Regions from separate parts of the Prochlorococcus sp. MIT2302 genome, predicted to be linked through region 2. Evidence: predicted binding sites of a transcription regulator. Region 2 holds the regulator's gene; each other region holds the start of a gene.
What was found. The regulator NtcA, encoded in region 2, controls nitrogen genes in cyanobacteria. The targets are predictions, from matches to a motif close to GTANCNNNNGNTAC.
Positions count from the first base shown of each region.

Region 1: the regulator NtcA is predicted to act here: its motif matches at 2,111-2,124, upstream of glnA (type I glutamate--ammonia ligase).
Region 3: the regulator NtcA is predicted to act here: its motif matches at 4,036-4,049, upstream of AC6EI2_RS02805 (DUF4278 domain-containing protein).

Region 1 is NZ_CM186285.1:143,614-149,114, forward strand. It holds gene AC6EI2_RS00750 (class I SAM-dependent methyltransferase) at 1-484, opposite strand, end outside; gene glnA (type I glutamate--ammonia ligase) at 625-2,046, opposite strand; gene AC6EI2_RS00760 (pyridoxal-phosphate-dependent aminotransferase family protein) at 2,271-3,431, shown strand; gene AC6EI2_RS00765 (nucleoside deaminase) at 3,414-3,878, opposite strand; gene AC6EI2_RS00770 (pyridoxal phosphate-dependent decarboxylase family protein) at 4,031-5,401, shown strand.
Region 2 is NZ_CM186285.1:1,686,446-1,691,946, reverse strand. It holds gene psbH (photosystem II reaction center phosphoprotein PsbH) at 1-156, shown strand, start outside; gene AC6EI2_RS09675 (TatA/E family twin arginine-targeting protein translocase) at 190-405, shown strand; gene pth (aminoacyl-tRNA hydrolase) at 469-1,080, shown strand; gene AC6EI2_RS09665 (DUF3146 family protein) at 1,091-1,348, shown strand; gene AC6EI2_RS09660 (RuvC family protein) at 1,332-1,769, opposite strand; gene AC6EI2_RS09655 (DUF3084 domain-containing protein) at 1,770-2,696, opposite strand; gene ntcA (global nitrogen regulator NtcA) at 2,751-3,485, opposite strand; gene AC6EI2_RS09645 (cob(I)yrinic acid a,c-diamide adenosyltransferase) at 3,796-4,392, shown strand; gene dcd (dCTP deaminase) at 4,393-4,986, shown strand; gene thyX (FAD-dependent thymidylate synthase) at 4,989-5,501, shown strand, end outside.
Region 3 is NZ_CM186285.1:468,162-473,662, reverse strand. It holds gene AC6EI2_RS02845 (hypothetical protein) at 1-97, shown strand, start outside; gene AC6EI2_RS02840 (hypothetical protein) at 295-477, shown strand; gene AC6EI2_RS02835 (hypothetical protein) at 534-818, shown strand; gene AC6EI2_RS02830 (TIGR01548 family HAD-type hydrolase) at 961-1,761, opposite strand; gene AC6EI2_RS02825 (hypothetical protein) at 1,758-1,940, opposite strand; gene AC6EI2_RS02820 (hypothetical protein) at 2,671-2,814, shown strand; gene AC6EI2_RS02815 (hypothetical protein) at 3,416-3,631, shown strand; gene AC6EI2_RS02810 (DUF1651 domain-containing protein) at 3,634-3,897, shown strand; gene AC6EI2_RS02805 (DUF4278 domain-containing protein) at 4,133-4,309, shown strand; gene AC6EI2_RS02800 (hypothetical protein) at 4,412-4,576, opposite strand; gene AC6EI2_RS02795 (hypothetical protein) at 5,085-5,402, opposite strand.

The DNA of each region.
Region 1 (5,501 bases), 420 kb from region 2:
TAGCATCGGCTGTTCCGTTAAAAAGTATTTCAACTTGTAAGTCGTAAATTTCAGCGGAATGATCACTTAAATATCCATCTGTTTGATGATGAAAATTTTGTAAATAGTAACTTGGGTAATCTTCTTCATTAACATTTCGCGGAATTTCTCTCGTTTTGTTCTTTTTACGTCTTTCCCAAGTTTTGGGCATATCAAGCCAAATTAAAGGATATTTTTTTGCCCATTCCAACCAAGGTGCTTCGAAAAGTTGAGATTTTGGATAAATGCCTGCCTCTGCTTCTTGCCAATCAACTTTTTCAAGTCTTTCCATCGATCTTCTAACTTCTTTTAATAACTCTTGATCGATTGAAAAATTATCGGGAACAACTTCCGGTGCAAAAACTTCCATTAATTTATTACTCAACTCTTTATGAGCTAAGCCAGCCAGTGTTTTCCCCTGTTGAAGAGTGTGATAAGCAAATTTCTTAAGGCTTGGCGTTGCCATAAACCGTTGTATATTTTTTTTATTATCTAACAGATTCGATTGATTAGTGACCAGCTAACTAAAAAAAAAATTAAGGACAATGCAAAATTCTTGCTTTGGCCCTAATTTTTTAGCTCTAATTTTATAGTCAAGAGTTTGTTTTAGGCGTCGTAGTACATAGTGAATTCATGAGGGTGAGGTCTTTGTCTTAACTGTTGAACTTCTTCGTATTTAAGATCTATCCAATTGTCAATGAAATCATTAGTAAATACTCCTCCTTCAGTTAAATATTTGTTGTCACTTTTCAATGCCTCCAATGCATCATTCAACGAGGATGGAACAGTATCTATTTTTGATAATTCTTCTGAAGGAAGTTCGAAAAGATCAACATCAACTCCATCACCAGGATCGATTTGATTTTTGATCCCATCAATACCTGCCATCATCATTGCAGAGAAAGCAATATAAGGGTTGGCTAATGCATCACCGGATCGGAATTCAAGTCTCTTTGCTTTTGGACTTGGCCCAGTCAAAGGAATTCTGACAGCCGCTGATCTATTGCCCTGTGAATAAACTAAATTAACAGGTGCTTCAAAACCAGGAACTAATCTTTTATAACTGTTGGTAGTTGGGTTTGTGAATGCAAGGAATGAAGGCGCATGTTTCAGGATCCCTCCTATGTACCATTTAGCTGTTTGAGATAAATTTGCATAAGTACCTTCTCCGAAGAATAAAGGCTGACCACTTTTCCATAAACTTTGATGAACATGCATTCCTGTTCCATTGTCATTGAAAACTGGCTTAGGCATGAAAGTTGCGGTCTTGCCATATTTCTTGGCTACATTTCTGACTATATATTTATAAATCATCACATTGTCTGCAGCGTTGATTAAGGGTGCGAATTTCATCCCTAGTTCATGCTGCCCAGCTCCTGCTACTTCATGGTGATGTTTTTCAATAGGTATTCCTAGTTCACCCATCAAAAGAAGCATTTCAGACCTCATGTCTTGAGCGGTGTCATTTGGAGAGACAGGGAAATATCCTTCTTTGAGTTGAATCTTGTATCCAAGGTTGCCACCCTCCTCAACTCTACCTGTGTTCCATGGAGCTTCAATGGTGTCTACGCTATAAAAACTCCCGCCTTCACCTGAATTATATCGAACGTCATCAAAAATAAAGAATTCTGGTTCAGGGCCAAAGAATGCAGCATCTGCGACACTAGTGCTTCCTAAATAATCCAATGCTTTTTGTGCCAAAGCTCTTGGACACCTGGAATATGGTTCTCCACTTCTTGGCTCCTGAATTGAGCAAATTAAGCTAAGAGTTTTGTGATGGTAGAAAGGGTCTATCCAGCTTGTCGATGGATCTGGAACCATTGCCATATCTGATTCGTTTATGGCTTTCCATCCGCGAATAGAAGAACCATCAAAAGCTAGACCTTCTGAGAAAGAGCTCTCTTCAATAAGATCTGAGGTTACGGTTAAATGTTGCCATTTGCCATGCAAGTCAGTGAATTTTAGATCTATTAGCTCAATGCCTTCATCCTTTATTTGACGAAGAACATCTTGAGAGGTCTTGCTCATGATGAATTTGATTTACAACATAGTTAATCAATTATGAACGTAATAAGCGCTTGCATCTTTTTTTGTATCAAGAAGCACTTTTTTTAGATTTTTAACAGAAAAATATGATTGTTTTTTGGCTTCTAGGGCACATCTAGCAAATTCCTATTGCAATCCCTAAAAAAAACACCCCGACTTTGCCTATCGCCTTTTAGGCTCAAAGGTATATAAACCGATCTGTTTTCTTGGCCACTCAAATTCTTCCTTCTGTTGATAATCAACATCGTAAAGATTTTGGTCCAACTGTTTCCCCTGAAAGGTTATTACTTGGGCCGGGCCCATCAAATGCAGATCCTGCTGTTTTGAAAGCGCTCTCTCAGCCACCAATTGGTCATTTAGATCCTTTTTATGTGGCCTTGATGAGTGAGGTGCAAGAGTTACTTAGATATGCGTGGCAAACCAGCAATCGATTAACACTCCCTATGAGTGGGACAGGAAGCGCCGCGATGGAAGCAACATTGGCAAATGTTGTCGAACCAGAGGATACGGTTTTAGTAGCCATAAAAGGATATTTTGGCCATCGTCTTGCTGATATGGCAGGCAGATATAAGGCAAATGTAGAAACCATTCATAAAGATTGGGGTAATGCTTTTTCACTTGATGAAATAGAAGATGCACTGAAAAAACATAATCCTGCAGTTTTAGCAATTGTTCATGCCGAAACTTCAACAGGTGTTTGTCAACCCATGGATGGAATTGGTGATTTATGCAGAAAATATAATTGTTTACTTCTTGTAGATACTGTAACTTCTTTGGGAGGCGTTCCTCTTTATTTGGATAAGTGGAAAATTGATCTGGCTTACAGTTGCAGTCAAAAAGGATTAAGTTGCCCGCCAGGATTAGGACCTTTCTCAATGAATGAGAGGGCTGAAAATAAAATGAGCAACAGAAAAGATAAGGTTCCTAACTGGTATTTAGATGTATCTTTACTTAATAAATATTGGGGTAGTGATCGTGTATATCATCACACTGCTCCAGTAAACATGAATTTTGGTATTCGTGAAGCGCTTAGATTGTTAGCTAAAGAAGGATTGGAAGTTTCATGGGATAGACATAGAAAGAATGCAAAATCGCTTTGGAATTCTTTGGAAAATATTGGCTTAGAGTTACATGTTGAAGAAGAATTACGCTTACCTACTCTTACTACTGTGAAAATACCTAATGGTATTGATGGCAAGGCTTTTACTAATCATTTATTAAGTAACTTTGGTGTTGAGATAGGAGGTGGTCTTGGTGATCTGGCTGGAAAAGTATGGAGAATAGGATTAATGGGATACAACTCGACTTCTACAAATGTAGATAGAATATTAAATATTTTTGAAACTGAACTACCTAAGTTTAGATAATATATTTTTTTGATAGATTCTTTTATCTTTGAACCAATCCACGATAATCTTTCTTGATTCTTCTTCCATTAGACCTCTCTCGATAATCATTTTGTGATGGGCACTTTTATGTTCCGCGAGATTTATAGTTCCACCTAATGCTCCTCTTTTTGGGTCTTCCGATCCATAGATTATCTTTCCCATTCTTGCTTGTATTAAAGCGCCTGCGCACATTGGACATGGCTCTAGATTTACTATCAATGTACAGTCATTAAATCTCCAATCACTATTTATCCAAGAAGCTTGTCGGAGGGCTACTAACTCAGCATGACCCAAAGGATCTTTCATTTTTTCCCTTCTATTGCCCCCATAGCCAATACATCTTCCTCTTTTGTCGAGAATAACTGCAGCAATAGGGACTTCACCTCTCTCTCCTACAAGGTTTGCTTTGGTAAGCAATCTTGTCATCCACTTTATTTTTTCTTCCTGACTCAGAGCGATTGGGTTTGACAATTTTTTAGGTCTTTGGAGAATTATCAAATAAAATGTTTATCTACAGATTAATCATTTTTTTGGTTTGAACTTGATTATCCAATACCACAAATAGAGACTTATTTTCTTTGGACCCTTTCGCATCTCCTCACAATTTAGATAGAGAATTGCAATCTTTACTTGCACAAGCCTCAAGTAATCTTTGTGATTGGTTTGCTGAGTCCGCTAGTCAATCTCCATTTCCTGACTCCGTTGAATTGCCTGATGTTTATCCAGGGAGAGAAGGCGTCTCTAATAATGTTTTGTTGAGCGAACTTAAATTGTTAATGAATGGTTCCTATCGACCATCCCATCCAGGATCGCTTGCTCATTTGGACCCACCCCCTTTATCAGCTTCAATAGTAGGAGAACTGATTTGCGCAGGTTTAAACAATAATCTTTTAGCAGAAGAACTATCGCCCAGCTTGTCATTCTTGGAAAGAAACCTTTGCAAATGGTTTTGTCAGAGATTGGGTTTGGGTGATTCGTCTGGAGGTGTAGCAGCCAGCGGAGGAAGTTTAAGTAATTTAATGGCTTTAGTAATGGCAAGAAATATTGCTGGTTTAGAAAGCGATCCAAGTGCAGTCTTTTTTGCTAGTGATGATTGTCATATTTCATTCTTGAAAGCTCTAAAGATTATGGGTTTAAAAAAGGAATCTCTACAAAGAATTCCTACAGATGAAAATGGTGAATTAAAAATTTCTTGTTTACGTACAAGTTTAAATAAAATTAAATCTCAAGGGAAGAAATGCTTTGCTGTAGTCGCTACAGCAGGAACTACTGTAAGAGGAGCTATTGATCCACTGTCTGAAATTTCTCAATTTTGTCAAAAAGAGAAAGTTTGGCTTCATGTTGATGCCGCAATAGGTGGAATTTTTGGTCTATCTCCAATTACCTCAGAAATTGTTAGAGGGTTAGGTTCCGCCGACTCCTTAACCGTTAACCCACAAAAATTATTGGGAATCGCAAAAACGTCTTCTCTGTTACTTGTTGCTAATAAAAACCATCTTTCTTCTACATTTTCAACTGGATTACCTTATGCCGAACCAAGTATCGGTAATGACTTTCATGGAGGAGAACTTGGAATTCAAGGAACCAGATCCGCCGAGTCATTGAAATTGTGGATTGGTTTAAGACAATTGGGCGAAGATGGTATTGATAAAATACTTTTGGAGTCTATTAAAAAAAGATGTTATTTAGAATCAATAATTGATTCGTCAAAATTTAAAATAATATCAGGACCTCTTCATCTTATGGCATTTACACCGTTAAATCATACTTCTTCTGAAGCGTCCAAATGGTCTATAAAAACTAGAAACTCTTTGTTAGCCAATAAGTTTATGCTTTCTAGACCAATGTACGAGGATACATATTATTTAAAGGCTGTTATGGGTAACCCTAATACTAAATTTGATGATTTAAAACTTTTAGCTAATCTTATTAATCATTCGATTATTTGATTTTAAAATGAATAATGATTTTTTTAATAAAAAAAATATTTTAGCTTTAACAACAGCATTTATATCAATTTTGATTGGCCTGATTTATTTGGCAATCGTT
Region 2 (5,501 bases):
GGCAATTCTGGACAAGGAAAAGTTGTACCAGGATGGGGAGCAGTACCAGTAATGGCTTTTATAGGAATTTTGCTACTAATTTTTCTAGTTATAATGCTCCAAATTTATAACCAATCACTTCTCCTACAAGGTTTTTCTGTCGACTGGAACGGCTGAATTGATTAAATTCTGAGTAGTTGAATTTTGCTCATGAATATTTTTGGGGTTGGTTTACCTGAAATAGCTGTTATTGCTGGATTAGCGCTTGTTATTTTTGGTCCAAAACGTCTTCCTGAACTTGGAAGAACTATTGGTAAAACCCTCAAAGGTCTTCAGAGCGCCTCTACGGAATTTGAACGTGAAATCAAAAACGCTATGACAGAAGAAGAGTCTTCAAATGAAGACATTTTGGAGAAAGAAAATTAATTTCTCCAAAATTAAATAAATATATTTAACTTTTAGAATCAACTGAGATTCTATCTACTTGATATGTTGGGCAATAACATAAAATTATTAGTTGGTTTAGGAAATCCAGGAGTTGAGTACAAGAAAACTCGACACAATGTTGGTTTCATGGTTTTAGAAGAGATTTCAAAGAAAAATAATTGCAGCTTTCGTGAAAGCAAAAAATTATTTGGTAGGACTTGTGCTTATGGCTCAGGTATAGAACAAACAAGACTCTTAATGCCTAATACATATATGAATGAAAGTGGAAAATCAGTTAGATCAGCAAAGGATTGGTTTAATTTTGAAAATCATCAATTAATAGTCCTAGTAGATGATATGGATCTACCTCTAGGAAAAATAAGAGTCCGCTCTAAGGGTAGTTCAGGCGGTCATAATGGATTAAAAAGTATTATCAAACATCTAGGTACTGCTGAGTTTAAGCGATTAAAGATTGGGATAGGACCCCCAAGTGAGATTCAACAAGACAGAAAATCTAAAACTATATCTCATGTCTTAGGTAGATTTTCAAATGAAGAATTTATAGTATTAAATTTGATCATTCAGGAAATTATTAGTTGTATTGATTCAATCACATCAAATAATTGGGAAAATATAACTACTCGACTAAATTCTTACAAGCCTGAGAAATCATAACTGTTTGAGAATGAATAACAAACCATCAACTACTGCATATCTTCAAATTCATAAGCAATGCTTTAATGAACAGAAGGTTGAGGGGATTGTTCGTGCAGGGGATTTCGAATGGAGTTTTATTTGGGCGTTTCACAGAGGACAACTTTTTGTAGAACCACCACTTGGAAGAGCCTTAATCAAAGATGCCTTAGAGAGGTATTTAGTAAAAGCTGATTACAAACTTGAGTCTGGCGGGGATTACATTTTTACAGTTAGGGCCAAATTTTAATATCTAGTTTCTCAGGCCAGATCAATGAAGATTTTAAAAAATCTTCCAATAAAATCAAAGCTACAATGGCATCAAGATTGTCAGGAGGGAAAAGGATTTCTTTCGGAAGCCAACGAATAAAATAATTTGGAGGCCAAATTTCCCAATATCTAAACCTTGCTCGTAAAGTTGATCCTTTTTCATTCACATAATTTAGATCAAAAAATTTTTTTCGTTTTAATTCATTCTTTATATACTTACAATTTGTTCCATCACCAATGATTATCTTACTAATTTCATAATCTTCACTCCAAAACGAAACTAAATCAGGAAATTTATTTAACGAAGTTATCCCTGCTTCAATTACTTTTCTGGACTTAATATCAGCCAACAATAAGCCACATTTTTTATTACCTGGATCTATTGATATGTAAAAACTCATTTAACTCTTGCTTCTAATAATTTCTTCTAAAGACTTTAGCTCTAATGATACAGAGACTTTATCTGCACTTTGATGCGTATCAACAGCTCTAGCTATTATTTGAAATTCTCCCTTTCTTTTACTAACTAGATACTTTCCTAAATTATTAATTTGATTAGCATTAATTTGCAACTCAGAACTTAAAGAACCTCGTCGCCTAACCTCTGCCAAAGTTGAAGCCATTAAAAGATTAATCTTTTTACTAATCGATTCAGAGTCAGAATCAGATAAAGATATATTTTCTAAAGCAATAACCTCTCCTTTGCTTGTAATAATTTTATTTAATGTGACCTCAGGAAATGCATAAACATAATTTTCACCTCTAAGTATATTTCCTGCTGATTTAATTCTAACAACCCAACTTCTGTTATCAGATATTTTACTCTCAAGCTTCTCAATATCATCTTTACGAACTAATAAGATCCTTCTATAATTAGATTGATTTGTTTTTACTAAATTAAAAGCATAAAGATTAGCTTGCTGCAACAAACTTTCGATAATTTTTTTTATATCACTATTTTTATTTAATTTAATGGTCTTAGTTACTAAAGTCTGGCCACTAGTTATTACTACATTTCCACTTCTAAAAGCATATAAATTTTTTTCTAATTTTTTTAATTCTTTTTCACTATCTATAATCTTTTCTCGAATATCCTCTAGTTGAAATAATCCGACCCTTAAATCCCTATCAAATATAATCATTGTTGCAAATGAAATAGCACTAATAATACTTCCAGTAAAAACAGTTATTAAAACAGCAGTACTTTTTGGTCTTAATTTAAAGATACTTAAACGAGCCTTACCAACTCTAGAACCTAAGCGATCACCTAGAGTAGATAGTATTCCACCTAGGATTAATATCAAAAGAATTTTCAGCCAGACTGTCACAGAAAGAAGAAGTGGAATTAAGCAAACCTCTTAAACCTTAGTATGTAATGGGCTTCAATTAAATCTTTTTGCTAAGGCTATTGGATCGAATATAGTTATCTTTTTCCTATCTATTGCCAACAATGATGAACTTTTTAACTCACCAAGCAGTCGTGTAATTGTCACTCTGGTTGAACCAATAGCTTCAGCAATAGCTTGATGTGAAAGTCTTAGGTCAATTGTTACACCTTTTTCCCCAGGTACACCAAAGTCCCTGCACAAAACCAGCAAAAAACTGGCAAGCCGAGAAGACATATCTCTATGAGTTAAAGTTTCAATCATTGTCTCAGTTTGAAGTACTCGACTTGATAGACCTTGTAGAAGAAGCAAACCAACCGAAGCATCTTGCTCAATTGCATTCCTTACCGAAGTCGCGGGGGCCGCTACGAGTTCCACACGAGTAAATGCAACTGCATGATAAAAACGATCTGATCTATTCCCTGTCAATAAAGATAAAACTCCGAAAAGACTATTTTCCCTCAATAAAGCAACTGTAATTTCTTCACCTGTTTCATATACCCTGCTCAAGCGAACAGCACCACGCCTAATCAAGTAAACCCTTTCTGCTGGATCGCCAGGGAAAAAAATTGTTTTTGACCTATCTACGACTTCGGTAGAGACACCATCTAAAGACTTAATTACTTCCAACAAAGTGTTGGTTGGAGGCAAAGAATTTGATGATGAATTAACAGCCATATGGCTATTTTTTTGTTGGTTGAAACGGGTAAAGCCACGAAACGAAGTGACCATATTTAATTGATCGTTCTGAGAACATTAATAAGTTGTGAAAAAACGATATGTAGCCATGGCGACTTTTTTCACCCTTAATCCCCATCTCAATTTCTTTCCTCGTTCTGAATTCTACTATTTAAAATCCGCATGCTTAAAATAGACTTGAAAACATTCAAGAAATAGATCTATAAATTTAAACTCCTTCAAAGCTCCGAAGAATCTTAAAAGTTAAAAAAATTTACCTCATACACCACAGATAGTGTTCTTTGGTTGATTACAGATTTTAAAGGCGCTAGATTAAAATTTAGACGTTAAGATCGAATTTGAGATGAATGCAGGATCAAGCATCAATGCTCAACGAGAGGACTTGTCACTAGCCAAAGGGCCTTCTCTTAGGGCTCTTCCAGATAGAAAACCTTTACAACTAGTTAAAACACAAGGCCAATTACAAATACACACCTCTCCTTTTAGAGGTAGTTTTTCTATTGTTTTAAGCGAAGCGCTACGATCTGCAGGCTTGGGAAGCAAAGTGTTAATATCTCAATTCTTGAAAGGCGGAGTCAATCAAGGTCCCCATGGAGCAGTAAATCTTTGTGGTCGACTGGAGTGGTTAAGACCAGCTATTGATACTTGCTTACCTGGAGAGTTGCCAGAGGAAAATTTATCTTTTAAGAAAAAACATGAAGAGAAAGCAATTAAAGAAATATGGGAATTTTGTAAAAAACGTTTAATTGAAAAAAAGTTAGACAAAATCGTACTTGATGAAATTGGTATGGCAATTAGCCTTGGTTTTATAGAAGAAACTGATTTGATTTCTATGATCAATAACCGCCCATCATCTACAGATATTATTCTTACGGGACAATCAATTCCTCCTAAAGTGATTGAGATGGCTGATCAAATCACCGAATTACGCTGCAATTAAATGTTAAAGAACGATCGTTGGATTTCACAGCAAGCTTCTTTAGGAATGCTTGAACCATTTCAAGAAAAACTAATAAGGCATCTTGAACCTGAATCAAAAAAATCACCTGTTTTAAGCTTTGGTTGCTCATCTTATGGATACGATCTGCGTCTATCCTCAAAAGAATTTTTGATTTTCAAGCATGTTCCAGGAACAGTAATGAATCCAAAAAAATTTAATCCTGCGAATCTAGAACCTACCGATTTAAAAGAAGATCAGGATGGTAAATATTTTATTTTACCTGCTCACTCTTACGGTCTTGGAGTGGCATTAGAGAAAATGAAAGTCCCGCCAAATATTACTGTTATTTGTCTTGGTAAAAGTACTTATGCTCGCTTGGGAATAATTGTCAATACAACGCCTGCAGAAGCAAGCTGGGAAGGTCATCTAACACTTGAATTTAGTAACAGTTCTGGGGCGGACTGCAGGATTTATGCTGATGAAGGAATTTGTCAATTACTTTTCTTTGAAGGTGACCCTTGTGAGACTACTTATAGCGATAGGCAAGGCAAATATCAACATCAAAAAGAAAAAGTTACCTTAGCAAAAGTTTGAATATGAGTCTTGTTCAATTAATAACTTCTACACCAGATGCTGAGAAAAACATGGCATACATAGCCAGAGTTAGTAATCCAAAAAATCAAGATAATGAAGATTTTAGTAAATTATTAGCATATTGCATCAAAAATGAACATTGGAGTGTCTTTGAGCAAGCTTATATGACTTTACAAATAGAAACCACAAGAGGAATTGCAGCACAAATATTGAGACATCGATCATTTACTTTTCAAGAATTCTCGCAACGTTATGCAGATAGTAGAGCACTTGGAGAAATACCCCTACCTGAATTGAGAAGGCAAGATAATAAAAATAGACAAAATTCAATTTCAGATTTATCAGAAAAAATTATAAATCAATTTAATGAAAAGATTAAACGTCAATTCAATCTAAATAAACAACTTTATGAAGAAATGCTAGAAGCAGGAATAGCAAAAGAATGTGCAAGATTTGTACTTCCACTTGCTACACCAACTAGGATTTACATGACAGGTTCATGTCGGTCTTGGATT
Region 3 (5,501 bases), 740 kb from region 2:
AGTTGCACTTGTCATTGGACCATTCAGTCTTGTTGGCTTGGTTTTGCTACTTAGGAAAATTGAAAAAGATCATCCAGAACGTATACGATGGAAATAATGAGAAAAGAAAATCAATTCAACTCCGATTCGAATTATCCAGAAAACTTTTGGCCGAAAGTATTAACTCTTCTCTGTATTGGGGCCTTTATTTATTGGGTAATGACTTCTCAAAATGCTGATAAAATTCTCGATCAATATCTTTTTGACCCAATTCTCAGACTATTTGACAGAATAAAAATCAATGATTTTTCGTAAATGATTAACAGACTTATTTCAAGTGAAAGATCCAAATGGACTTTTGTGATTGGTGTGGTTGCCATTGGTGCAGGATTCACAGCAAAGAATGTGATCTCCTATCCAACTGAATGTATGAGCGAGGAAGTTGTACAAGACTTTGTTACACCTAAAGGAACTACAAGGAATTTCACCATTTTCTAGTTTTTTTTCCTCAATAAGTCAAAAAAACCTCTACATTTGAAGAAAGAAATTTTAAGATGTTTTTCTTTAATCCTTTTTGGCCTTTAACAGCTTTAAGAATCGCTTCATTAAAAGCAACTTCAACATTACTTTTACTTCTTTTAATTAAATCAAACCTTCTTCGTTTGAAGGGTGGACTGATAGGCGGACTTGTTGCACTTACACTTGTTTCTGGATTAATTGTCTCATCAACAGTTGCTGGTGGAGCTGCTTACTACATTTTTCAAAAAAAGAAATCAATTGATGATGAAGTAGACATGTCTGAGGATGATGTAATTAATGCTGAAGCAGTTTCAGCTTGATTTCGTTTTGCAGTTACGTGCTAAAGATGGTTACCTCATTATTTACTAATTGTTTTAAGCACCTCTCTAACAAATTATCTTATGTGGTTTTTATTGTTCAACTGAATAACTACGAGTAATAAAAATTAGATTATCGAACTATCTATTTGTTTATAAACAAATTTAGAATTTCATTTTTTAAATTGTCCATCGATTTAATAATCAGGTCTGCACCTGCTTTTCTCAACTCTGCCTCATAACCTAGACGTTTCTCTCGACTTGAATCTACATGTAAATGTGGGGGGGCAATAGCGATACTGATAAATTTCTGATCAGGGATCTTGATTCGAGCATTTATTACTGTTTTAACATCTGCAACAGTATCTCCAATATATGCAATTGGAGGGTTGGAAAGGCCTAAAGGATTTTTTGAAAGTTTAGAAGATAGTGAAATAAAACCTGTTGGATCAGGTTTTTCAGGCGCTTCACCCATTGCAATCAAGGGAGCATATGCTAAGCCAAGCCTCTGCTCTAAGACGAATTTCGCTGAAGGTAATTCAGCTCCACTTACGAAACCCCAACCAATTCTTCGCTGAGTTAATTCCTTAAAAAGTGTTTGTTTGACTAATAAAGTTTCATCTTTAATAAAACCTGACCATTCACTAGAGTCATGGTTTGGATCTCCACCAAAATAAAAGTTTTCAAAGCATTCAATTAATGTTTCTCTAGACGGAGCTGAAAAAGAAAGATTGTTAGTTTGTACATGTCTATTAATCATTTCTAGGCTCAAATCCCAATCATTGTTCCAATAGCCTTCACTTTTTATAGAATCAATATCTTCTATCGAGGGTCTCCACCCACTAAAGAAATTTACAGTTTCTTGGATAGCCAATCGATAACTGTTTGTTACGTCACGAATAACCCCATCTATATCAAATAAAATTAGGCCAATATTATTCATCATTGAGTTTTTTTTCTGATTAAAGATGTTAAATGAAATTTATTGTTTAGTTGAAGCTTAAGTTCTAATTCACGATCTTTGAGACCTTTTTCATTTTTAATAATTCGATTACCGACCCAGGCAATTCCTATACCAATGGTTGCGGGTATACCAATTACTGTGAATCTTGTAAGGCTTTGCATTCTTTTGCTAGATAATAAAAAAGATTTGTTTGAGCTTCTTTGACGTTAACAAGCAATTTTAAAAATTAAAATATTAAGTGAATTTCAACTTGTTTTGGTTATTCTTAAATCTCTCCATAAGCAGGCCATCAAATAGAGATAACAAGCCATTGAAATATAAAAAATGATGTCTTCTTTGCTCTGCAGTGGACATTTGAAAAATTGAAGCATAAATAACTATTAAAAGTACTCCGATTAAAATTATGTGATATGGAGTAGTCAAGTGAGAACAAAATTTCTAACCAATGAAATAAGTCGATGTTGTAGTGCAATGCGAAGATTTTTGGGTTGGTTACACCAATATTTGAGAATATGAGGTAAAACCATATTTAATAAATTGGAATGTAATGGTTAGTTTCCTTTTCTTAATACTAAAGCCAGTACTCTTTTTGATGTTGAAAAAATTTTTCAAGAAGCAAATGAAAGCTTTTATTATCAGTGCAATTGAGTGGCTAGTTCTTCAAACAGACAATGATTTAGACGATAAAATTCTTGCGAAGGTGAAAAGTGGAATGAAATTGGGTGTCGTTTGATCAAATGCTTAAGCAAGTGATAAATGGATTTACAATATTGACTCCATGCAAAACACTTTTATATTTTTGTTGTTAGGTGACTGTAAACTATGACTGAATAATGTGAAACGAAGTGGTCACCCACTGAAAATCAAATCGATAACATCATTATTCCAGCAATGCAGAGAACTGCTCAGCAATTCGCTAAGTATGCTAGTGAACTCCAGTGTCCTCCTGCATTTATCGCACTAATGCTTCGAGATATTGCTGATACTTTTGAAGAAAATGAAATAATAGGAGACAAATGTTGTGATTGTTGTTAAACCACCTTCAATTTGTCTACTAATTAAAAGTCAGCAAGTTAACTATCCAGTTGTACCAATAAGGTATTTTGCTTGATACTTTTTTATTTGCCTTTTAAGCACAAGTAACGAGGAATACCTGAACTTTTTGTGTACTGCTTACCTTGTTCCTCGCATTGAGATATGTTTTTCATTTCTATTTTTTTCAATTCCGTAAGTACTGTTTTGAAGGATCAACCAAAAACTTTCGGCTTGTGCATTCATAGCTGTCAAAAACATAGCCGATGACAAAAATAATAAATTGTGTTTCATTGATCTTCTCCTATTGTACGACTCTATCCAGAATAAATTCACGTTTTTGGAGGGATTTCCTCTTTTTGTACCCGAACTGGTTAGCCCTACCTGAACCGACCTTTGGGGATAGATTATTCCTGGTTATAATCCTAACAATTGTCTTAAATTTTAAATAACATTTTAGCAATGACAGCGATTAATAAAATTACTGCCGTTAAGCTTTTAGTTTTAATAAACCTCCCTGTTTTGCTTTTTATAGCAGGTGTTTACCAATTAGGTTCTGCAGTAATAGTTTAATTATTGTTATAGCTAATTATTGTTTCTAGTAATGTCCAAATGGATTCTGTCCCAAAAGCAAAAGTCGGGTTTAATAAGTAGAACATTCGAATTTTTTATTGATGAGTTAGCTGAATTGCCGTATGAGCTTGATTGCCCAGATTCATTCATATGTGATTTGCTTAAAGTTGCTAAAAATCTATATTCACCTGATAGTTGTCATTCAATGGCTTGGCAGCATAAAAGTGATAATCCAAGCTCCTACTGAAAATGCAAAATGAAAGTTGGCTTGTGAAAAAAGATCGAGTCTGGGCAATGAGGTTTTTAAAAGATAAACACCCTGATGAAGACGGAACTACATACATAAGGGTTCACTACGCTAGCTGCAGGCTCAGATTCCTACACGGCATTACTCCTCATGTTCAATTACATGAAAGTGAGAAGCTAACTTATGAAAAAGCAAGACACCTATGGAGGTCGTCGGTGGAAACTGGATGGGAAGTCTCTACGAAACCCTTATGGGAGACCTCTTAAACCTTAAAAAAATTGGCAGAATTCTCTTTTAAGTTGATATTTAAGAAAAAAAGATTTTGAAATTCGAGTATTTACTACTAGATAGTTTTGTATCCAGATGAACTACGAGTGCCATCCATGCATAACATAATGTTTTTTGTAGCAACCGCTACCAAAACGTTCAACTCGTTACATGACGAGCCGCATCTCGATTTAAGCCAAGGAACGGGGACTTAAATCAACATTCGGAGTATGGATGATGACAACTCTTTTATATCGTGGACACAAATATGTCCAGCACAAAGAGCAAAAAGCTCAAAGGGATTGTGTTGAGCTGACTTACAGGCGTAATCACTACAACACATGCAGAAGCGATGCTAAGTCTGAGCTAAATTCCAAATTGGCTTATCGCGGTCATCGCTATCAACATTAGTTTGTTAACTATTTTATGAGGCCCTGCTTGGCAGGGCCTTTTTTTTTCTTAGATAATTCTTGTTTGGTTGAACAGCTATTTACTCGTACAAAGTTATTTTTGTTAGCCCTCATAAACCTTGCAAGTAGATGCTGTTGGATGATTAATACATTCTTTTTCCCAAAACTCATCTCTAGTTTCATTGGGAACCGTGTAAGAGAAATCATGCATTGTTCGAATATCACTTAATGCATTTTTGATTATGTTCAAAGGAGTTTTTAGTTTCATAGTCCTCCGTATCGGTATATAGATTTTCTAATCGATCTTGTTAAATTTATACACCTCGGCTTTTACTTAAGTAGAATTAACTATGGCACGATTAACGAATCAAAAATAAGAATTTTAGGAGTAGAGTCTATGCTTAAGGATTTACCAAGTTAAAAAAATATAGTTTGTGGTAATTATCAGTTAATAATCAATAGTTTGTCTCATTTTCTAAATGGTTGAGTAGTAATGAATAATCTTGGATTGAAGGTTGATAAACGCATTTGACGTCTATTTACCAATCTGGATATAAGTAATCGTCTCCTATGGGCTCTTCAAAGAATTGACCAACTTCAATTCCATAAAAATATCTTGATAGTTTGCCGAAACAATTTTGTTTAAATAAAAAAAACGGTCTGTGCAGACTCAGACCGTTAGTGAATTACTTCTTTCCTATCTAAATACATTATTTTAGTTAGTGCGATAGTAAGGAATACCCAAATAATTTGTTTAAGGACAAGCCTAGTATGTATTAATTGGAATGAACACTGATAAAGGAAGGCGGTTCAAACTTTTTTTGAAGTTTAAATAATGTATTTACTTTATTCTTTAAAAAGGAACCAAAACCCAAATCAATAAAAATATATAGAAATAGGGAATAGCAAAAAACCACATAGAAAATAAGATGACATATGAATGTGTCTATGAGATCAGATTCTTTTTCATTAGTTGTTTTTTCTTCAACATCTATCTTGGGTGACTTAAAATCACTTATTGAATTAGTAGCTATTGACTCAACCCAGCCAAACTGTGCTAGTTCTTGATCGATTATTTTTAGCGCTGAAGTCATAAAAAAGAAGAATATTCAAATATTCATCTTTTTTATCGTGTTAAAAATCAAGTTCTAGGCCAACGTTACATTTTTTAGTTTTTTATCTAAGTTTGCTTG